4 regions of the Paenibacillus sp. R14(2021) genome follow, and region 1 is predicted to be linked to each of the others. Evidence: predicted binding sites of a transcription regulator. Region 1 holds the regulator's gene; each other region holds the start of a gene.
The links. The regulator Rex, encoded in region 1, represses fermentation and respiration genes when NADH is low (regulators of the CRP and FNR family bind a similar motif). The targets are predictions, from matches to a motif close to TTGTGAAATATTTCACAA.
Positions count from the first base shown of each region.

Region 2: a site for Rex is predicted at 3,529-3,546, ahead of KXU80_RS11690 (cytochrome ubiquinol oxidase subunit I). Genes of this name have one in related genera too.
Region 3: a site for Rex is predicted at 3,619-3,636, ahead of nadA (quinolinate synthase NadA). Genes of this name have one in related genera too.
Region 4: a site for Rex is predicted at 3,105-3,122, ahead of KXU80_RS20615 (DUF1641 domain-containing protein). Genes of this name have one in related genera too.

Region 1 covers NZ_CP080269.1:305,717-311,187, forward strand. Annotated here, with positions in the region: gene dinG (ATP-dependent DNA helicase DinG) at 1-1,424, shown strand, start outside; gene KXU80_RS01615 (redox-sensing transcriptional repressor Rex) at 1,421-2,077, shown strand; gene KXU80_RS01620 (amidohydrolase) at 2,058-3,359, shown strand; gene KXU80_RS01625 (cell wall elongation regulator TseB-like domain-containing protein) at 3,359-3,880, shown strand; gene KXU80_RS01630 (hypothetical protein) at 4,030-4,566, shown strand; gene KXU80_RS01635 (AAA family ATPase) at 4,559-5,471, shown strand, end outside.
Region 2 covers NZ_CP080269.1:2,465,319-2,470,789, forward strand. Annotated here, with positions in the region: gene KXU80_RS11665 (cold-shock protein) at 757-960, shown strand; gene KXU80_RS11670 (HU family DNA-binding protein) at 1,076-1,348, shown strand; gene KXU80_RS11675 (hypothetical protein) at 1,546-1,872, shown strand; gene KXU80_RS11680 (putative quinol monooxygenase) at 2,463-2,810, opposite strand; partial or broken gene KXU80_RS11685 (SDR family NAD(P)-dependent oxidoreductase) at 3,007-3,137, opposite strand; gene KXU80_RS11690 (cytochrome ubiquinol oxidase subunit I) at 3,802-5,160, shown strand; gene KXU80_RS11695 (cytochrome d ubiquinol oxidase subunit II) at 5,157-5,471, shown strand, end outside.
Region 3 covers NZ_CP080269.1:4,073,800-4,079,270, reverse strand. Annotated here, with positions in the region: gene KXU80_RS18975 (type III pantothenate kinase) at 1-108, opposite strand, end outside; gene nadC (carboxylating nicotinate-nucleotide diphosphorylase) at 105-1,001, opposite strand; gene nadB (L-aspartate oxidase) at 994-2,613, opposite strand; gene nadA (quinolinate synthase NadA) at 2,652-3,590, opposite strand; gene ftsH (ATP-dependent zinc metalloprotease FtsH) at 4,023-5,471, opposite strand, start outside.
Region 4 covers NZ_CP080269.1:4,416,856-4,422,326, reverse strand. Annotated here, with positions in the region: gene rpiA (ribose-5-phosphate isomerase RpiA) at 1-181, opposite strand, end outside; gene KXU80_RS20630 (MarR family winged helix-turn-helix transcriptional regulator) at 220-666, opposite strand; gene KXU80_RS20625 (DUF4395 domain-containing protein) at 854-1,303, shown strand; gene KXU80_RS20620 (NAD(P)/FAD-dependent oxidoreductase) at 1,390-2,568, opposite strand; gene KXU80_RS20615 (DUF1641 domain-containing protein) at 2,615-3,049, opposite strand; gene KXU80_RS20610 (GxGYxYP domain-containing protein) at 3,382-5,445, opposite strand.

The DNA.
Region 1 (5,471 bases):
TACAGCAGCCGATTTTCAGATTGTGCAAGGATGCCAGAAATGGACAATTGATCGTGCTGAAGAGCCGGCTGGCGAACGAAAACGTGGAGCAGACGCAGAAGTGGCGGGAAGAAATCGACGAGGTTATTCCCGTATTCGGCGAGCTTCGAGATGAATGGGACCGCTTGTTCGATATGCTGTATGGCTTCATGAGCGCGAGCAATCAAGCTAAGTCCGGCGCTTTGGACAGTGGGAGCGGCGGGGAAATCGGGCAATTCGTGCTGCGTCTCCGCGGCGGGAAATTGCCTGACCAGTGGTCGGAAGCTCAGATCGTTGAGGAAGCCATTAACGGCTACCTGAGCCAAATCATTCGGCCGCTTGATAAAGTATTCGCTGCGATCAAAGAAGAACTCGACGATCCCGGGATCGCAGCATTGGTAACGGATTTAAGCGGAACGCTCAAAGACTTGTCCCGTGCCCGCGATGATTTACGCCAGTTTATGAAAGCCGATAAATCGGACACCGTCTACTGGCTCGAAGCAAATAGCAACTCAAGAGCCAAATCTGTTCAGCTCTATGCCGTACCCGCAGACGTAAGCAGTCAGCTCAGGACGTATTTCTTCGAAACGAAGAAAAGCGTCATTATGACATCGGCGACATTGTCGGTACAGAAGTCCTTCCAATATGCTTGCGAGCAGCTAGGCTTGATGGGGGAGGAGGAAGCGGGCCGCTTAAAGACGGTGCAGCTGCCATCGCCATTTAATTACAGGGATCAGGCACTAGTCATTATACCGCGCAATTTCCCGGTGCTTAAGGGTGCCGCCGGAGATCCGTTGTTCAACGAGATGCTGGTTCAATCCTTATCGGAAGCGGCTATCGAGACCAAGGGAAGAATGCTGGTGCTGTTTACATCCTACAAGATGCTAAAGCAGGTGTATGATCCGCTCAAGGAACTATTGGTTCAGAAGGACATTCAAGTGTTAGGTCAAGGCATCGACAGCAGCAACAGGAGCAAGCTGACAAGGCGCTTCCAGCAGACGCAAGCATCCGTGCTGCTTGGAACGAGCAGCTTCTGGGAAGGTGTGGACATCCCCGGCGATGCGCTCACTTGCCTTGCCATCGTTCGGCTCCCCTTCCAGCCGCCAAACCATCCGCTTGTCGAGGCCAAATCGGAGCTGCTGCAGGAGCAGAAGCAGAATCCGTTCATGAAGCTGTCGATACCGCAGGCCGTGATTCGGTTCAAGCAGGGCTTTGGGCGGTTGGTTCGGACAGGGAAAGACCGCGGTATTGTTCTCATTTATGATACTCGCATTATCGATACGTACTACGGCAAATATTTTCTCTATTCGCTGCCGGGACCGAAGATTGAAACCATGCATTTGGATCAGATTGTCCCGCGCATGCATGAATGGCTGTCACCAAGTGAAGAAAGGGTGGAAACATGAAACCGATGAAAATATCCGAAGCGGTCGTTCGCAGACTCCCCGTTTATCTTCAAGTTCTGAACGATTTGAGCATGCGGGATGTACAGACGGTTTCATCACAGGAGCTTGGGAACAAGTTGGATTTGAATCCAGCCCAAATTCGTAAGGATTTGGCTTACTTTGGCGATTTCGGGCGCAAGGGCATCGGCTACGACGTCACGTACCTTATTGAGAAAATCAGACAGATTTTAAAACTCGATCAGCCGCTTAATGTTGCGCTCGTCGGCGCCGGGAATTTAGGACGCGCTTTATGCAATTATAATATGTATTTGAAAGACAATATGAAGATTACGGCAGTATTCGACGTCAGCCCGACGATGGTGGGTTCGGCCATCAACGGACTGACCGTCCTCCCGATGGACAAGCTGAAGGAAACCATATTGGATCGGCACATCCGCATCGGCATTATTACCGTGCCGGCGCTCGAGGCACAGCATGTTGCGGATCAGTTTGTCGAAGCAGGCGTTGACGGCATTCTCAATTTCGCTCCGACGATTCTTCGCGTGCAAGAGCAAGTGCGAATCCATTATGCAAACTTCACAACCGAGCTGATGAGCCTGGCCTATTATTTGGACGAAGAAGGAGTCGACGACAATGAAACGGTTGTGGATTGAGAACGGCACTTTCGTGACGATGGATGACAATCGTCCGATCGTAAAGGGCCATATGGTCATTGAAGGGGATACGATTCTATACCTAAGCGAGCAGGAGCCGGATCCGAAGCCCGAAGGCGCCGATAGGCTGAACGGCGAAGGGTTTGTCTTCATGCCCGGCTTGATCAATACGCACGGGCACGCTGCGATGTCGTTGCTTCGGGGATATTCCGACGATGAAGCGCTTCAGGTGTGGCTGGAACAGAAAATGTGGCCGATGGAAGGTAAATATACGGACGAGGATGCCCGCTGGGGTACGGCGCTTGCCGTTGCGGAGATGCTGAAATCCGGAACGACCACGTTCGTCGACATGTATGACCGTATGCATATTGTCGCGGAGGTCGTGGAACAATCCGGCATTCGCGGTCTCTTGACCCGCGGCGTCATTGGTTTATGCCCGCCAGAGGTTCAAACCGCTAAATTGAATGAAGCGAAACGGTTTGTCCAAGATTGGAACGGCCGGGCGAACGGCCGCATCCGGACGATGCTTTCTCCGCATGCGCCTTATACATGTCCGCCGGATTACATCGAGCGCATCGTAGAAGCAGCTCGGGAGCTTAATGTTCCGCTTCATACGCATATGTCCGAGTCCGCGGCAGAGGTGCAGCAGAACGTCAACGATTACGGCTGCCGTCCCGTCGAGCATCTGGATAAGCTCGGTTTCTTCTCTCGTCCGGCGCTTGTCGCCCATGCCGTTCATTTGACCGACGGCGAAATCGCTCTTCTTGCTGAACGCGGAGTCAGCGTGTCGCATAACCCGGCCAGCAATTTGAAGCTTGCGAGCGGCGTTGCCCGCGTTCCGGACATGCTGAAGGCGGGCGTAACCGTCTCGCTCGGCACCGACAGCGCAGCGAGCAACAACAATTTGGATTTATTCGACGAAATCCGGTTGGCAGCGCTTATACATAAAGGCGTTTCGGGTGATCCGACAGCCGTTCCGGCTTGGGAAGCGTTGAAGCTTGGCACGGTTTACGGTGCGGGTGCGATCTGGCAGGAGGAACGGATCGGCATGCTGAAGGAAGGCATGAAGGCTGATTTCATCGCGCTCAATGTGGAGCAGCCGCATTTCTATCCGCGGACCGAGATGATCTCCCATCTGGTGTATGCCGGATCAGGGCGGGATGTCGTTCATGTATGGGTGGACGGCGAGCAGGTCGTGAAGAACGGCGACTGCGTATTTTTGGATGAGGCGCAGATTCGCTCGGAAGCACAGCGCTGCTTTGAAAGGCTGTTATCCAGCTAATGCGCGCCAATCGATTGAAACGCGCGCCGCTGATGACGGCAAGACGTTGGGTGACGCTCATCGTGCTGTTCGTACTGCTTGTACTCGCATCGATCAACGCGTATTACCGCTACGTGCAGCTTCCTGTCTGGTCCGAAGAGAAGACCGCCGAATCCAATGCGATGGAGCGCGGTGGGCTCTCAAGCGTAACAAGCTCCTATTCGTACGTGTGGGATGAGCCGGTATGGGTCGTGAAAGGGAAGGATAGCAACGACCTGGACACCTTTGTCTGGCTGAAGAAGGATTCCACGATCACGCTTCGGGCAACGGATGGTCTCACGAAAACACGACTGCAGGAGCAGTTTCTGCGCGAGAAGCCGGATGCCCAAATCGCACATATTCGGCTCGGCTTATTCGGCGGAGAGCCGGTCTGGGAAGTGTTCTATGCCCGGAATCAATCCAGCCAGCTGAATCACTTCTATGATTTTTACCGGTTTCGCGACGGGTCGTTGATCGTGATGTACAAGCTTCCTTCCCAATAATGAAACGGGTTTACAGCCTCAGCAGTTTTAGGCATGACTCCCTTTAATTACACGCTCTCTGCCTCTGCAGACTATGATATACTTTCGTATAGCGCTTGATGATAGACGAAAGTGCAGCATAACTCTGTGGATGAAGGGGGCTTTTTGCCATGAAAATACGTCTAATGCCGACTTTGTTGACAGCCATCATATCGGCCGGATTGCTTGTAGGCGGATGGTTCATATACCGAAATGCAGCAGATATTAAGCCGCTGGAACGAATTGCAGCTGGAGCGCCGGGCGTCGTTGACGCGCAGCCGGTCATCGGCCGAAGCGACGTAACCATTGACCTCAAGCTGGAACGAGACGCTAACGTCCGGGACGTTTACGATACGATTGCTTCGCAGGGCGAATCCATTATTGGCAGCCGCGAGCTGACATTGAATATTGAAGATACGAATACCTCCAAGAAGCTGGAGGACGTATGGGCATCCACCCTCTTCGACGTTGCGCAGGCGATGGATCTTCGGGAGTATGCCGGTATTCCTGCGGCTATGAAGCAGGTACAGAACCGTTTTCCAGGTATCGCAGCCAATTCAGAGATGGATGAAACGAATGTGTATATCACGCTGAAGGACAGCGATTCAGTGAAGCATATCGTCCTGCCGCGCACGCCGAATCCGATGGGGGTGTGGCCAAATGCGTAAATATGGGAAAGAGATCGTGATCGGATTTGTGCCGGTCTTCATTTTATTTCTGCAGTTCGCAATCGGCATTAACATGATGCCGTTTATTCTGTTCGCTTGCATTGCAGGCGGCCTATTGTTTATGGCGAAGTCGCGCGGGCATCTGGCGACAGTAGGCGGAGATCGCAAAAGCAAGACTTCTGTGCCAAGGCAGATGACCTTCGAGGAAATCGGCGGTCAAGACCATGCGAAGCAGGAGCTTCGAGAAGCGCTCGATTTTCTCGTTCATGTGGAGCAAATATCGAAATTCGGCATTCGCCCGTTGAAGGGCATTCTGCTTACCGGGCCTCCGGGAACGGGCAAGACGCTGCTCGCGAAGGCGGCTGCCGGTTATACGGATTCGGTCTATCTCGGGGCGTCCGGCTCCGAATTCGTTGAGATGTATGTCGGCGTCGGTGCAAGCCGAATTCGAGACTTGTTCAAGGAAGCCCGGCAAAAGGCGGAGAAGCAGGGTAAGAACAGCGCCGTGATCTTCATCGACGAGATCGACGTCATCGGTGGGAAACGCGACGGCGGACAGCAGCGCGAGTATGATCAGACGCTCAACCAGCTGCTGACCGAGCTTGATGGCATCCATACGACGGATTCGCCGCGCATACTGCTGATTGGCGCCACGAACCGTAAGGAGATGCTGGACAGCGCGCTGCTTCGTCCCGGACGATTCGACCGGCACATTGCCGTTGATTTGCCAGACAAGAAGGGCCGCGCGCATATTCTGCACCTTCATGCGCGCAATAAGCCGCTTGACGGCGACGAAGTCAATCTGGAGAAGATCGCCGAAGAGTCTTACGGGTTCTCCGGCGCTCAGCTCGAGAGCGTGATGAACGAAGCGGCGATCTACGCGATGCGCGAAGACGGCGAGACGA
Region 2 (5,471 bases), 2.2 Mb from region 1:
TGTGAATTATAAATCAAAACAGCATTCTCACGACAAAATTGCCAATAGCAATAACAAAATCACTCCTTACATTATGCCGTTCTTTCCGAGTCAGCAATTTCCTTACTCTCGCATACATCATTTTCACCCCCGCAATTCCATTCTATTTTTTCGACTTCAGATTGCAAATCTGCACTGAGTTGCCTTGACGTAAATTATCGTTGTGTCGAAACTATCGTGTCCCATCAATCCTTCGAGACGCGCTGCTGTCATATATTTATGAATCAAATGACGTAAAGCACTGTTAATCGTTTTCCAGTTTTCTCCGATGGAAACAGATAAGGACTGTCCGGATGGATCAGACGATTCTTATCGTGATGGTTCACACTGGCTTACGAACAACGTATCAAAGTTGGAATAGCCACATCTGCAATTTGAAATATAAATTCTTCCTCTTGGTGAACGGCTGTTTCAAACCAACTGATAAAATGTTTCATGTCGCTTGCATATTCCTTTAGCGTCTTGAGGATTCAAATCTTCGTGGATAGTGAGAGCGTGAATGAAATCCTGTATAGACTGCTCACCTTGTTTCGAAATCCCGGTTCTCTCTCTCATTAGCAAATCCTCCAAATCTTGACTAACATTAGCGGACATGATATGATTATGTTAACCGAAACATTAGCGGACATCAATTTTGCTTTCTGAAAATGTCTAACGATCGCATATTAGCGCTCATTGAAATGGTCGTGTTAAAAAATTCATTCTTGGAGGAATCCTATGCAAACAGGTACAGTTAAATGGTTTAATGCTGAAAAAGGCTTCGGTTTTATTGAAGTCGAAGGCGGAAACGACGTATTCGTTCATTTCAGCGCAATTGAGGGCGATGGTTACAAATCGTTAGATGAAGGTCAACGCGTCCAGTTCAATGTGGCGCAAGGGAATCGTGGACCGCAGGCTGAAAACGTTTCTAAAGTTTTTTAAATCTTTAAAACTGCCCTAATATAGGGCAGTTTTTTCTTTATACCTGATATTACATCTATAACACGAAGAAATGTCTTTTTCGTCTATTAAAAACATATAAAGCGAGGTATCGGAAATGAACAAAGAACAATTGATCGAACATGTGGCGAAATCTAGTGGGTTTTCAAAAAAGAATGCTGAAAAAGCTGTAACGCATGTTTTAGACTCCATTTTTGAAGCTTTAAAGCAAGGCGATAAAGTTCAACTAGTAGGCTTCGGAAAATTTGATGTCCGTAATCGTGAAGCACGCATGGGAATAAGCCGTAAAACAGGTGAAGAGGTGGAAGTTCCAGCGGGTAAAGTTCCCGTATTCACGGCAGGCATAACTCTGAAGAGAGCTCTAAATTAAGCTTAGCTCATAGAAAATAAAGATGTGACCACATCAGAAAAGCGGTTAGATTATTAAAATAAATACACATGATTCGAACGTTAGTGTCACATTCACGACCATAGATGACATTATTAATTTTTATTCGAATAAACAGAGTTTGCAGAGCAAAGTGGACGGTCAGAGCAAAATAAAAAATTGCACAAGTAAGGAAGGGAATGGGATATCATAATTGGAGAAAAGATTCTAAACAACCGCCCTATAAGAACAATAAAGAAGAGGTCATGGTTAATGATGACCTTCTGCGTTTTTTCTTCATTTTTCTTCACCGTTTGGGGTGGATGCCTTTTGCTTGGCTGCCTCCTTTATATTGCCTTTTCGGATCGAAAGGTCAGGAACCTCTTGGTAAGTTCGGGAAATTCATTGCTGCGAGCGGTTCCCAAGAAAAGGGGGTTACGATGAAATCACTTCAAGCATACACCCGCTGGAAGAAGAAAATGGCTCCTCAAAATAAATCGGATTTAAGGAAGAGCGTCTGGCAGTGATCAATAGCATGTTCCTTTCATCCTGCTGCGGGGTCTCGCTTATGTAAGTCTTTCGATCTCAATATGGATCACACTGGCGCTTACAATTCCAGCAGCCGGATTCATGATCCGAATCTTCATAATATTGCATGATTGTTGTCATCAGTCATTTTTCGCCAGAAAAAAACGAATGCAATTATTGAGACGATTACGGGAATCCTTACCTTCTTTCCATTTGAGCAATGGAAAAATGAGCACTCCATTCATCATGCGACGAGCGGAAATTTATCCCGTAGAGGCACGGGCGACATATGGACGCTGACTACGAAGGAATACGCGGCGCTCTCCCCATGGAAGCGTCTAAGTTCTGGAAGAGTGCCAGATGCAAAGAGCGCATGAACACATACCTAACGAACGCAGCGCTAATACTTTTTTTCACAGAACAGCTGGACTGGTCGGAAGAATAATATTGGGAAAAATAAAGACCGGAAGCGGGTTTGCCTCCGGTCAATCTTTACATAAGAACGGCTTCAAGGATGAACGATGCCGCCTCCCGCGTACCAGTGACATTTTCTAAGCTGCCCATTTATTTCAAAAAACAATTTAAACAATCAAGAAAAATGCTTACCTGCAGTAATCGTAGTTCCCCATTCACCCATCGATGTGTAGAAACTAAGCTCTCTTCCCACCAAAAATTCTGCTGCTCTCGTGTAAGGACCTTGACGGTAAGCTTTGGATTCTTCTTCTGCCAGCCAAGTCTCCTTAGAGCAGTTCCAGATTTCATAAAATACAACTTCATCAGGATTATCGACATTTTCATGTACAATTCCATTTACAAATGTCGACTCTTTTGACATTGTATCAAACAACGGTTTCAGATTATCAAAAAAAGCCTGCTTGTCCGAATTAGGTTTCAATTGAAAGCGAGCTATAATTACTGTCTGATCTGTTTTAGTCATTTTATATTCTCCTTAAGGTTCAATTTTAACTAATTATATTTGTGAAGCTCCGTGAACAAATATAGCTTAATGCAAACACCGCTTTGATTCAGGAAGATACTTTAAGATCGGCTTTTTGCATAATAATAATAATCTTGCAATAAAGAGCTTCAAGGCGCTTTGCCTTTGGGCCCTGTGCCCAACAGTAAAGTTAGATTTCCAGCTCACTTTGTCTGCGGCCGGTAACGAAGACATGCGCGCCCACTGTTACAAATCGCTGTGCCGTCGCAAGTCCAATACCGCTTGTTCCTCCGGTGACGATACTACTTTACCTTTATATTTTCCCATGATTTCTGTCCTCTCCTTATTAAGGCCGGGAAGGCCATTTGTTACTGCCTTTCCAAGCACGCTATTCGATTTGTGGAGGAAGTAATATTACTATATTATTGTAAGCAACATACTTTTTATATAATCCCCACAAGACTTATTATGGAGTGTAAGTGACAAATTGAGAAGTACGCACTTTTTGGTTATATAGTAACCAAAAAGTAATAATTAAGTCTTTCGAGGCACATCCGCACAATTAAATAATTTAGGGTATACCGATGTACACCACTGGACAATTTCAGCAGCACTTTGCGACTTGTTTCATCTGCCACAATTTCATAGCTTTCCGTCATCAATCAACAATCACCACTTGTGAAATAAATCACAATTATTCAAAGACTCGTCACAAATATTGTGAAATAAATCACAATATTCGATTATACTAGGGGCATAAACGTTTAATTGGATTAGAACTGCCATTTCACACAGGAAGAAGGTTATCGACTTGAACCGCAATAAACAAGCCGGAAGGGACAGGAGCCGTGTCGCTAGTCAGGAGAAGCGCCTTATCATTCTCTGTATCGTCGTAGCGGTAATCATGCTGCTGTCCCTGTCCAGATATCTTTTTGAATAAGGTTACGTCTCATCCATTCATTAAATACGATACCAAGCTTTGGGAGTGATAATGATGCTGCTCAGCGGATATGATCCGGTTATGTACAGCCGGATGCTTACGGGTCTCACACTTGCTTTCCATATTATTTTCGCCACCATCGGCGTTGGCGTGCCCCTAATGATCGCTCTTGCGGAGTGGATCGGGATCAAACGCGGCGACGAGCATTATCTGCTCATGGCGCGCCGCTGGGCGCGCGGCTTCGTCATTACGGTCGCCGTCGGCGTCGTGACGGGAACGGCCATCGGACTGCAGCTCAGCCTGCTGTGGCCAAGCTTTATGCGGGTAGCCGGCCAATCCATTGCGCTGCCGCTCTTCTTGGAGACGTTCGCGTTCTTCTTCGAAGCGATCTTCCTCGGCATTTATCTGTATACTTGGGACCGGTTCAAGAACAGACAGACGCACCTATGGCTGCTCATCCCCGTCGTTCTTGGCTCGTCAGCGTCAGCATGCTTCATCACCATCGTCAACGCCTTTATGAACGCGCCTGCCGGCGTGACGGTGAAGAACGGCCACATCGTCGACATCTCGCCGTTCGGTGCCATGCTGAGCCCGGCCATGCCGACGAAAGTCTCGCATGTGCTCGTGACGGCGTACTTAACCTGTGCCTTCATCTTGGCCGCGATCTCCGCCTGGTCGCTGCTAAAGGGCCGCGACCATGTCTATTACAAGAAAGCACTCAAGCTGACGATGGTATCCGCGTGCGTCTTCCTGCTCGCGAGCGCCGCCATCGGCGATCTGTCAGGCAAATATTTAGCCAAATACCAGCCGGAGAAGCTGGCCGCGATGGAATGGCATTTCGAGACGACGAAGCAGGCACCGCTCGTGCTCGGCGGCGTGCTTACGGAGGACAACCGTATCAAATACGGACTCAAGATTCCTTTCGCGCTTAGCTTCCTCGCCCATGGACTGCCGAATGCGGAAGTTACCGGCCTGAACGACATCCCGGAAGACGAGCATCCGCCGCTCTTTATTCATTATCTCTTTGATACGAAAATGGCCTTCGTCTCCATCATGGTCGCCATAGGCGCTGCCTTCCTTGTGCTGTTATGGCGCAAGCGCGATGCGGTTTACCGGAACAAGTGGATGCTTCGCGGTATTATTGCTGCCGCTCCGCTTGCTATGCTAACCATCGAGCATGGCTGGATTTTCTCGGAGGTTGGCCGTCAGCCTTGGCTGCTTCGCGGCATTATGCGCACCACGGAAGGCGCGACGGCTTCGGACCATGTCGATACGATGCTGATCGTGTTCGCCCTGCTTTACCTCGTGCTGGCCGTCTCGGCGGTGACCGTCTTGATTCGGATGTTCCGCAGTAACCCAGCAGAAGAAGAAATCGCGGCCAAAGGCATTCAAGGAGGCGGCGAGCTATGAGCTATGAAGTGCTTGGGATTACGGTACTTTGGATCTTCCTGTTCGGCTACTTGATTGTGGCATCCATTGATTTCGGCGCCGGCTTCTTCAGCTATTACAGCACGATAACCGGCAAGCGGCATCTCATCAACAACATCATCGAGCGGTATCTGTCGCCGGTGTGGGAGGTCACGAACGTCTTCCTTGTCTTCTTTTTCGTCGGGTTCGTCGGGTTCTTCCCCGATACGGCCTACTATTACGGTACTGCGCTGCTCATTCCGGGGAGCATCGCGATTGTCCTGCTTGCGTTAAGGGGCTCGTACTATGCGTTT
Region 3 (5,471 bases), 2.2 Mb from region 1:
CACCGTTGCGGAGCGGTTCGTGCTGAGCCGCCAGTGATACAGCAGCTTACGGGCTTGATAAATACCCAGCACGATATTCGTATTGCCTACGTCGACGACAACGATCAAGCGGTGGCGCCCCCCTTCTTGCCATTCAAGTCGAGGCTGATATCCAGCGACTGGAAGGAATAGGTCAGGCCGCCGACGGAGATCACGTCAACGCCGCAGGCCGCAATGGCACGCACCGTATCGAGGCGGACATTGCCGGATGCTTCCACGATGACATGGGGAGACCGCGATTTAATGATCGCAACGGCTTCCCGCATCCGTTCATGAGTCATATTGTCGAGCATAATAATATCCGCGCCGCAGGCGAGTGCTTCTTCCACCTGCGCGATGGATTCCGTTTCCACTTCAATTTTCATGGTATGCGGAATTACCCGGCGCGCGGCTTCAACCGCCCCCGTAATTCCTCCGGAGCCCTTTATGTGATTGTCCTTAATCATAACGGCATCATACAAACCGAAGCGATGATTGAAGCCTCCGCCTACGCGAACGGCATACTTCTCCAGCAGCCTGTGGCCTGGCGTCGTCTTGCGCGTATCCACGAGACGGGCGGGCAAGCCTTCCATCGCATCGACAAAAGCCCGCGTCTTCGTCGCAATTCCGGACAGCCGCTGCAGCAGATTGAGTGCCAGGCGCTCTCCGGTGAGAATGCTGTGCGTGCTGCCTTCCACCTCGGCAATAATCGTCCCCTTGGCCACGGCATCCCCGTCGGCCGCATGCGGCGTAAAGACCAGCGAGGCGTCAACCACTTGAAAGACGAGCCGCGCGATCGGCATGCCTGCAAGTATGCCCGTTTCCTTCACATGGATAACCGCCTTGGAACGGCTGCCTGCAGGAATGGTTGCCCAGCTCGTAATGTCTCCCGTCCCGATATCCTCCGCCAGCCACGCCCGGATTTGCGCGCTCAGCGTATCCGCGCTTCCGCCTCCGACTGCCGACAATGTTGCCTCATTCATCTTCGATTCGCTCCTCCGTTAAGCCGTACTTGTGATGGAGCACGGTATGCTTGCGCCATAGCAGGTCGTCCCGCTCCGGGAAATCCTCCCGGCTGTGCGCACCGCGGCTCTCTTTCCGGGCCAGCGCAGCTTGCGCGGTCAACGACGCACAAGTCAGCAAGTTTGCAAATTCATATTCCTCGCGTTTCGTAATGACCGATTGAAAAATCGATTTCAAGCGCCAGAGCTCTTCTAGCCCTTTGCCGAGTCCATTGGCATCACGCCGCAGCCCGACATAGCGCACCATGATTTTCTGCAGCTTCAGCCGCTTCTCGACAACCGCCTGAATCGGCGCCTCGCTCCGCTGCAGCGAGTCCATGTGAATCGGAATATTGCGCTCAAGCGGAGGCAGGGAGTTGATGCGCTCCACGATGCGGCGTCCGAATACAATAGCCTCCGAGAGCGAATTGCTTGCCAGCCGGTTGGCGCCATGAACGCCTGTCGACGAGCATTCGCCGCACGCGAAGAGGCGAGCGAGATTCGTCTCTCCGTTCAAGTCGGTTTTGACCCCACCCATCATATAATGCGCGGCAGGTGCGACCGGAATCCAATCCGTCGTTAAATCAAGGCCGTATTTCAAGCAAAACTCATAAATATTCGGGAAACGATGCCGCACCATCTCTTCAGATTCATGCGTAACATCGATATAAACAAACGTCGATTTGGTCGCTTCCATCTCGCTGACAATCGCGCGGGCCACCACGTCGCGAGGCGCAAGCTCCAGCTGCTCATGATACTTGTCCATGAACCGCTCGCCGCGAATGTTCCGCAGTACAGCGCCTTCGCCTCGAACCGCTTCGGATATCAGAAAGCGCGGAGCACCCGGATAGCAGAGAGAAGTCGGATGGAATTGAAAGAACTCCACGTCTTGTATGTATGCTCCTGCTCGGTAAGCCATCGCTACGCCGTCGCCTGTCGCCACTTCCGGATTCGTCGTATACCGATACAGCTGGCCGGCGCCGCCGGAGCATAAAACTGTGGCTCTGCCGCGAACAACTAACCGCTGGCCGTCAGGCTTCTGCACAAGCGCGCCGATGCACTCGCCGTCGCTTGCCGTAATCAAATCAATGACAAAATGATCGTCCCACACCTCGATGCGGGGGTTTTCCACCGCTTTCTCCGATAGTGCACGAACGATCTCGAATCCTGTTGCATCTCCGTTTGCATGTAAAATACGCCGCTGGCTGTGTGCACCTTCCTTGGTAAGGGCAAATTCGCCGTTCTCTTGGTCAAACTGCGTGCCCATGTTCACCAGATCCTGCACGCCCTTCGTGCCCTCATGAACAAGCACGTCGACTGCTTCGTTGAAGCAAAGGCCGGCGCCGGCGATTAGCGTATCTTGCCGGTGATAAGCCGGGGAGTCATCCTCTGAAATGACGGCGGCGATGCCCCCTTGAGCGTAGCGCGTGTTGCTGTCGAGGAGCGACTTCTTCGTGATCATGAGCACGTCATTGGTTTCACTGGCTTTGATTGCGGTAAAAAGACCGGCGATGCCGGCCCCGATTACGATGACGTCTGTATTAACAACGGGCAAACTTTCCAAATCAACATCAACAAGATAACGTGGAATCATAACGGATGCTTTCCTTTCTGCGGAAAGAGAGTCACACACTACTTCACTTGCAGCATGCGTTCCAAGGATAGACGGGCTTTGCTTGCAACATCTTCAGGCACGTAAATTTGCGGCTGCATCGTTTCCAGCGCTTTCACAAGCTTCTTCAGGTTGTTGACTTTCATGTTCGGGCAAACCAAGTATTTCGTTGCAAAATGAAACGTCTTATTTGGGCTGTCTAGTCGAAGCTGGTAGCCTGTTCCGTCCTCGGTGCCGACGATGAATTCTTGACAGTCTGATTCTTTACAATATTTAATGATGGCCGTTGTACTGCCTACAAAATCGCCGAGCGCTACCACTTCCGGGCGGCATTCCGGATGCACAACGAACTGCGCGTTCGGATGCTTCGCTCTCATTTCTTCCACGTCTTTAACCGTCAGCATATCATGCGTGTTGCAGTAGCCTTCCCAGATAATCATCTTCTTGTCGGTTTTCTGCTGCACGTAGTGCCCCAGGTTCTTATCCGGCACCCAGATGATTTCGTCTGAATCGACGGAATTGACGACGCGCACCGCATTTGCGGAGGTACATACAATATCGGTTTCCGCTTTGATGTCGGCAGAGGAGTTAATGTAAGTCACGACTTTCGCGTTGGGATGCTGCGCTTTCAGCTTGCGCAAGCCATCTACGTTGACCATATCCGCCATTGGGCAGCCGGCACGCTCATCCGGAATGATGACGGTCTTGTTCGGAGCCAGAATTTTAGCGCTCTCGCCCATAAAATGAACGCCGCAGAAAACGATAACATCCGCGTCGGTTTCGGCAGCCTTCTGAGCAAGCAGGAAGGAATCGCCCCGGAAATCCGCTACTTCTTGAATTTCGTCCCGCTGATAATAGTGCGCAAGGATGATAGCGTTACGTTCTTTCTTCAGCTGCATCAAACGTTCCCGCAGTTCGCGGTTCTGCTCCGCTTTCCGCTCGAGAGCTAGTGCTTCCATGGTAATATTCCCCTCTTTTTCACTGACTTTGTGAACAGAAGCACAAACTCTGCCAAAATAAATTGGCGCATTCGCCCGTTGATCTGTTCTGTCACCATTATTATCTAGAATTTCGAGTCCAATGCCTGGCAGCTGTCCCACTAGCATACCCGTGGCAGTCAAACCTTTGATTCGCAGTCTTCATCACAAGTGATTAACATTTAATTTACACAAGGCACGGTATGCTGTCAACTCACAAAAGCGGCCGTTTTGGCCGTTCTCGGCAGGGTATGCGCCAGCAGAGATGTTACTAAGCCCGTAAGCTTGATTCTCTGCCTGTTCTGGCTTCTTTACCGCGATAATCACTGCATTAGGTGCACACTGATGTCTAATGAAAAAAAACTGCCCGCTGCAGTTGCCTGCAGGCGGACAGTTTCACTTGTACTCTCACGCTTAAGATTGCTGCGATCCGTTATCGTTGCCATCAGCCGGAGGCGTCAGATCTCCAGCTTCTTTGCCTTGAATGCGCACCTTCACGCCGCCGATCGTATCTACGATTGGTTCGCCTTTCGGCTCATCGGATACCGGGCCTGCGGAAGAACCGCCTTCTCCGTTTTCGCCGATCGAACCGCTCTCGATCAAACGTTTGATTTGTTCAAGCTCCAGCGTTTCTTCTTTAAGCAAGGTTTGTGCAATCAGATGCACTTCTTTGCTCTTATCGTTAAGCAGCTGTTTCGCACGTGCATAGCACGCTTGGATGATGGACTGCATCTCTTGGTCAATCTCGTATGCAATAGCATCGGAATAGTTCTGTTCATGTCCGATATCACGGCCCAAGAATACTTGACCTTGCGAGCTGCCGAACTGCATCGGTCCAAGCTTATCGCTCATACCGTACTCCATAATCATGGCGCGTACGATGCTCGTCGCTTGCTTGAAGTCACTGTAAGCACCCGTACCGATTTCGCCGATGAAGATTTCTTCGGCTACGCGTCCGCCAAGCAGACCCGTGATTTTATCGAGAAGCTCCTGCTTGGTTGCCAGCATGCGGTCGCCATCCTTCGGAAGCATGATGACATAGCCGCCTGCTTTTCCCCGCGGGATTATCGTAACTTTATGCACTTGATCGGCATGCTCCAGGAAGTAGCCGACGATCGTATGGCCTGCTTCATGGTAAGCAACGATGCGTTTCTCGCGGTCGCTGACAACGCGGCTGCGTTTCTCCGTACCGACAATAACACGATCGATTGCATCATCCACTTCCACCATCGCGATGTCTTTCTTATTACGGCGGGCTGCGAGAAGGGCTGCTTCGTTCAGCAGGTTCTCAAGATCCGCGCCGGTAAAGCCAGTCGTACGCTTCGCGATGACATCGAGCTTCACGTCTCTTGCCAGCGGCTTGTTGCGTGAATGTACTTTCAGCACCGCTTCGCGGCCTTTTACGTCTGGACGGTCAACTGTAATTTGACGGTCGAAACGGCCAGGACGGAGAAGCGCCGGGTCAAGAATATCCGGGCGGTTCGTCGCTGCCACGATGATAATACCTTCGTTTGCGCCGAAGCCGTCCATTTCTACGAGGAGCTGATTGAGCGTCTGCTCGCGCTCGTCATGTCCGCCGCCGAGTCCGGCGCCGCGCTGACGGCCTACAGCATCGATCTCATCGATAAAGATAATACAAGGTGCGTTCTTCTTCGCGTTCTCGAACAAGTCGCGAACACGGGATGCGCCGACACCGACGAACATCTCAACGAAGTCGGAACCGGAGATGCTGAAGAACGGAACGCCTGCTTCTCCTGCAACTGCGCGAGCTAGAAGCGTTTTACCGGTACCCGGAGGGCCGTTCAGCAGAACACCCTTCGGAATACGCGCTCCGACGGCTGCGAATTTACGCGGATCTTTCAA
Region 4 (5,471 bases), 1.9 Mb from region 1:
CCTTGGCGAGCACCTCGGATTCCTGCGAAGTCGCGATAGCTTTAACCCGCAAGCCCTCCTGTACGCGTGCGCCGAGCTTCTTAATCGCCCAATACGCCGTAGAGCCTGTTCCCAAGCCAACCGTCATGCCATCTTCAATATAAGCAACCGCTTGTTCCGCGGCGATTCTCTTTGCTTCCATGCTTGTGCACCTGTCCTTCCGTCCCTAAGCCTGTACCGTTATATGCTTCTCCCCAGCTTCTTCAACAGCTCCGTCGCATCCTGCTTCTCTTCCAGCGTCAACCCGTGCAGAAGGCGGTGAATGACACCGGCGTGATCAGGGAAGATGCGGCCGAACAAAGCATCGCCTTCGGGGGTGACCTCCACGAAAACAATACGGCGGTCTTCCGCGCTAGGCACCCGTTTCAGCAGCCCTTTCTGCTCGAGCTTATCAATATTATAGGTCATACTGCCGCTCGTCACCAATATCTTCTCGCCGATCTGCTGAATCGGAATTTTACGTTTGGTGTACATCACTTCAAGGATCATGAATTCCGAGGCTGACAGCCCGTACTGCTTCATGTCCTTAAGCGCGCGATCCATTATGGTTTTATATGCTTTCGACAGAACAACGAACAGTTTCAAGGAAATCAGGTGCTCGTGGTCTACGTCGATTCCGTCTGCCATCACTAACCATCTCCAACTGATATAAGTTAACATTCATTATCTTAAATATGAAACTATACGAAGGAGCCGCTCCTGTCAATGTTGTACGGTGGAAATAAAATTTTATATGCATAAATCCCTACCTGAAAACTATGTTATAGAGTATGATCAAAGTAAGCAATCTAAAATCTTGAATGGAGGTTGACCTATGGCGCAGCCCCTTCCAAACCTATCCTTTGACTGCGTAGATGAAATTCCGATGCACCGCGTGCGCGGCAATCAATTAGGCATTCTGCTCAGCATTATTGCCGCTTCCGCGACCGGACAATTGTGGATTCTTGTTCTGCCGCTGGCCGTCCAGCTGATCAGCCGGTTCTACGGCATCCGGTACAATCTGTTCGTCCGGCTGCTATCGCCGCTCTTCCCTGTCAGCGCCAAGACCGAAAGCCGGGAGCTGCTGCGGTTCAATAACCTGCTCGCAATTCTGTTTCTGCTCATCACGCTCGCCGCCTCCGCCGCTCAAATCCGAATCGCAGCGTACATCACTCTCGCTATGCTTACGGCTGCCGTCGTACTTGCCTTGGGCGGCTTCTGCATCGGCTGCTTCGCCTATTTCCAATACAAACAGTTTCTCGCAAGACGCAAAGCTTCATCCTGATCGGCTAAATGCAAAAAAAGGCTCCGACCTTGATTGGTCGGAGCCTTTCTCGTCTCTATATGATGCAGACAGTTTACTCCACTAGATTAGTACGCCAGCGAGAACAAGCCATTGATGTGCGTCAAGTAACGCGCGTTACTTGCTTTCTTCATGAGCGAAGCAGGAACACCCTTAAGCTCGATGCCGGTTTCGCCGATCGCGCCGATACCGTCTTTGCGGCCAAGGCTTGCAAGTGTACCGGAGAAGATCGGATTGAATGTATCCATCTTCACGTTCTTGTACGATGCAGCGATGTTCGCGCCGACCAGCTCGCCCATTTGCCAAGCCAGTTGTGCAGTCGGCGGGTATGGACGGCCTTCAGGACCGAACACGACCGCGCAGTCGCCAGCCAGGAATACGTCTGGGTGCGATACGGATTGCAGGAATTCGTTGACAGTTGCACGGCCGCGGTTTACTTCTACGCCGCAGTTGCCGACAAGCGTGCTGCCTTGAACGCCGCCCGTCCAAACGAGTGTGCTCGTTTCGATCGTTCTGCCGTCCTTCAGCGTTACAACATTGCCGTTCACTTCCGTGATTGCAAGGCCTGTCAGGAATTCAACGCCGCGCTTCTCAAGGCTCGCTACCGCGCGCTCGATCAGATCAGGCGAGAAGATCGGCAGGATCGTCGGCATTGCTTCGACCAAGGAGATCGATACGTCCGCGAAATCCACGCCGTATTGACGGCAAATGCCCGGAAGCTCGTCAGCAAGCTCGCCCACAAGCTCTACGCCCGTCAGTCCGCCGCCGCCGATAACGAATGTTGCATCCGCTTTGTTCTTGCTCGCAGTGTATGCTTTGATGCGGTCTTTCACGTGGTTGAACACGCGGTTCGCATCCACAACGGATTTGAGCGTCAAGCTGTTCTCTTTCAGGCCGGGAATGCCGAAATAGTTCGTTTCGCTGCCCAGTGCCAGAACCAGGTTGTCGTAACGGTACGACGAACCGTCGTTCAGCGAGACCTTCTTGCCTTCGACGTCGATCGCTTGCACGTCGCCGACGACGATGTTAACGCCTTTGCCTTTCAGCAATTTCTCGAGCGGAAGCGCGACGGCTTTCTCGTGAACGTTGCCTGCGGCGAGGCGGTGAAGCTCTGTAATGATTTGGTGCGAACCTACGCGGTTAATGAGCGTAATGCCCGCTTCTTCTGTCGACAGATGCTCACGTGCGGACAGAGCGCTGAGCAAGCCTCCGTATCCGGCACCTAGAATAAGTATTTCTTTTCTCATGGAATATCATCCTCCGTGCTTGAATAGTGGAATTGCGCTTGCTAAGTTAGCCCTTTTTTCTTTCGCCTAGAATATCCAGGTAAGCTTGGCCGAAACGAAGCATCTTTTGAAGCTCCGGATCTTTCATTAATTTGAGCATGCCGAACAAGCCGATGACGGATTCGCTCTTCTCCGCGCGGTCGTTCGCTTCGATCGCCGCGGATGCGTACCCTTTCACTTTCTCTTCAAGCGGTTTGACGACTTCCTTGACCGCACCCAGCGTGTCTTGGATCAGCACGCGGTCCGAAGCCACCTTCTGCGCCAGGTCATACGTTTTGGTCAGCAGATTCATCATTTCGGCTAACTTCGGAAGCTGATCCACCAGCGCCGTCAGCGCTTCCTGCACTTCGGGCTTCAGGAGTTGATCCAGTACATCCGATTTCGCAGCAACTGCAGCTGCCTGCTCTTGTTGGTCCACGTTCGTTACCAATGTTTCAGTCATTCTATTTCCTCCTTCAGGTGTAGTTCACTCCGCTGCATCTTGGCTAATCGAAGTCTTGTGAAATAAATCACATAGCGCTTTGAAGCAGAAAGCAACATTAATCTTGTTTCTATGATATCACTTTAAATGCTTTCGTTTATAAAATATATTTTATAGGGTCAATAAATTATTTCTTTCACCTATACCTTCGGTGATCTCGTGATATCCCTGCCGGCTTCTTCTTGGATGGCAGCCTTATTTTACCCGGTTGAGGCTCAAGAAAAACAGCTTCCGGGTCATAATCGTCCGCGGAAGCTGTTCTTTTGTTTCCAATTGAAGCAGCAGCCGAAAGGTTACGGTTTTGCCGGCAGTCCGTTCGCTTCGCGTACGAGCGAGAAGTACTGATCCGCCCGTACCGCTTGGAATTCCGCACCGAGGGAGCTGTTCAGCGCCAGAACATCCGTCGGCGTCATGCTCCATGCGAGCAACCCAAGGGATACGAAGAGCGGCGACTTGCCGTCCCACTTGGCTTTGGCGTCCGCAAGGATTCGCTGTCCGTCCTGCACCGTGCTGATCCCTTGGATCGTGGAAATCGGCAGCCCGTTCTTGATTTCGACGCCATAGCGGTCTTCCCAGCTGAGGAACACGCCCGGCGCATGGTATTCATTTGCGTATGCATCGATTTTCGTATCGCTGAGCGGCACGTTTTGACCGGCGACGCGGTTAAGGATATAAGGAATCGTCATGCCGGTTTTCTTAATGTAGGCATTCGTTTGCTTCAAATAAGGCACGAAGGTGCTGTCCGGCCAAGCGTTGGCGTAGAAATAGCCGGCGCCGGACGGGCCTGCGATCAGTTGATCGTTCGCTGTCGCCGTGCTCAGATAATGATCCAGCATCACCGGAGCGCCGTCATAGAGCAGCGGGCTCGACGTCCAGTTGACCGCTACCTTTCCGCGGTTCGGGTCATCCCACAGCACGCGGAGGCGGTGCTCGTTATATTGGAAGTTGTCGCCTTCGCTGAACGTGTACGTGACATAAATTTTGTTCTCGAGCTTCGGTGCTATCGCCGGAGCCGGCAAATTAGCGTTCATCTTCGTACCGGAGAAGACGGACAGGTTGCTGAACCAGTCAGCTGCGAGCACGGAAACGCTGTGCTTCGAGGTGATTTCAACGGAATTGAACTCGCCTTGGACATCGTTACTGAACCAGCCCAGGTAAGGCGTACCCGGCTTCACGTCCGACAGAATGCGTTCGAACAGCTGCAGCTGCTCGGGCACGTTCGCGTCGAGCCAGAATACCATGGCTTTGTTCGCGACCGCGTAATCGCGCAGGTAACCGTACGGCTCCTTCTGCTCGGAGGATACCGGCTGTTCGCTGCTCGCCGCAACCTTGTACTGGTTCCACATGTCGACGGAAGCGGTCAGCTGCTTCGTGCCGGCAGGCGCTGCGAATTTATAAATGAAATAACGGCCGTTATCGGCAAAACGGTGGCCGCCGCTTCCCGTGGATACCTGCGAGCTCTGTCTGTCATAGAGGAATGGCTCCTCTTCAGGCGTGCCGGGAATGAAGTGGGCGATCTCCTGGCCGTCGGCCTTGATCGTTACTTCATGGACTGCGGTGCCCCAGCCGTCCTGCGTGAAGGCATCGGCAAATTGCAGGTAAACCGCGTCTTTGCCGAGATATGGCGTCAGATCGAGATCATATACCTTGCGGTTCTTGGCATCGCGCTCTTGCGTCGTATCCTGCGCGATTGTTTTGAACGAAGCGAAGTTGTTGTCGGGAAGACGGACGGACGTATCCGGGCTCAGGCCGATCAGCATCCGGTGGGTTGTTTGACTCCACAGGTTGTCGAACTGCCAGGTGTATGCATCCAAGCGGTCTTTGAACTTGCCGCGCAGATCATCCAGCACCTGCAGTCCGTAAGGCGCGCCGGCAAGCTTCTGCGCCAGCTCGGGGCTTGCGACGACCGCATCCTTAATGCCCGCAATCGTCGTGGCCACGTTTATGGAGTCGGGCACCTTCGGATCGTACACGATAACGCCTTTCACTGCGCTCTTGAACGTTTTGACGATATCCCAGTAGTTGTCGCGCACCTTATAGGGCACGTCGAGATCGTTCAGCCACGTGAACTTGCCTTCTTCCTTGCTTTCGAGCAAATACATGCGGGGCTCCGTGCGGTTCACGATACCCTGCAGCGTCGCCAGCAGGATCTTGATGTCGCCCGGCGCGTCAATAATATCAGCAACCTCAAGCTGCTTTACTTTGGCGAAGCTCGGCAGTACTTGATCCGCCGGCCATGATATCGTGCTTCCGCCCGGCTTGGCCTCCTGCTGCGCAGGGGCTTCTGCCGATGCGCCGATACTGAAAGACAGCGTACATGCGATTGCAAGACTTACAGCTGCAAGCTTTCGAATCACGATTGAACACCTCATCTTCTCATGGT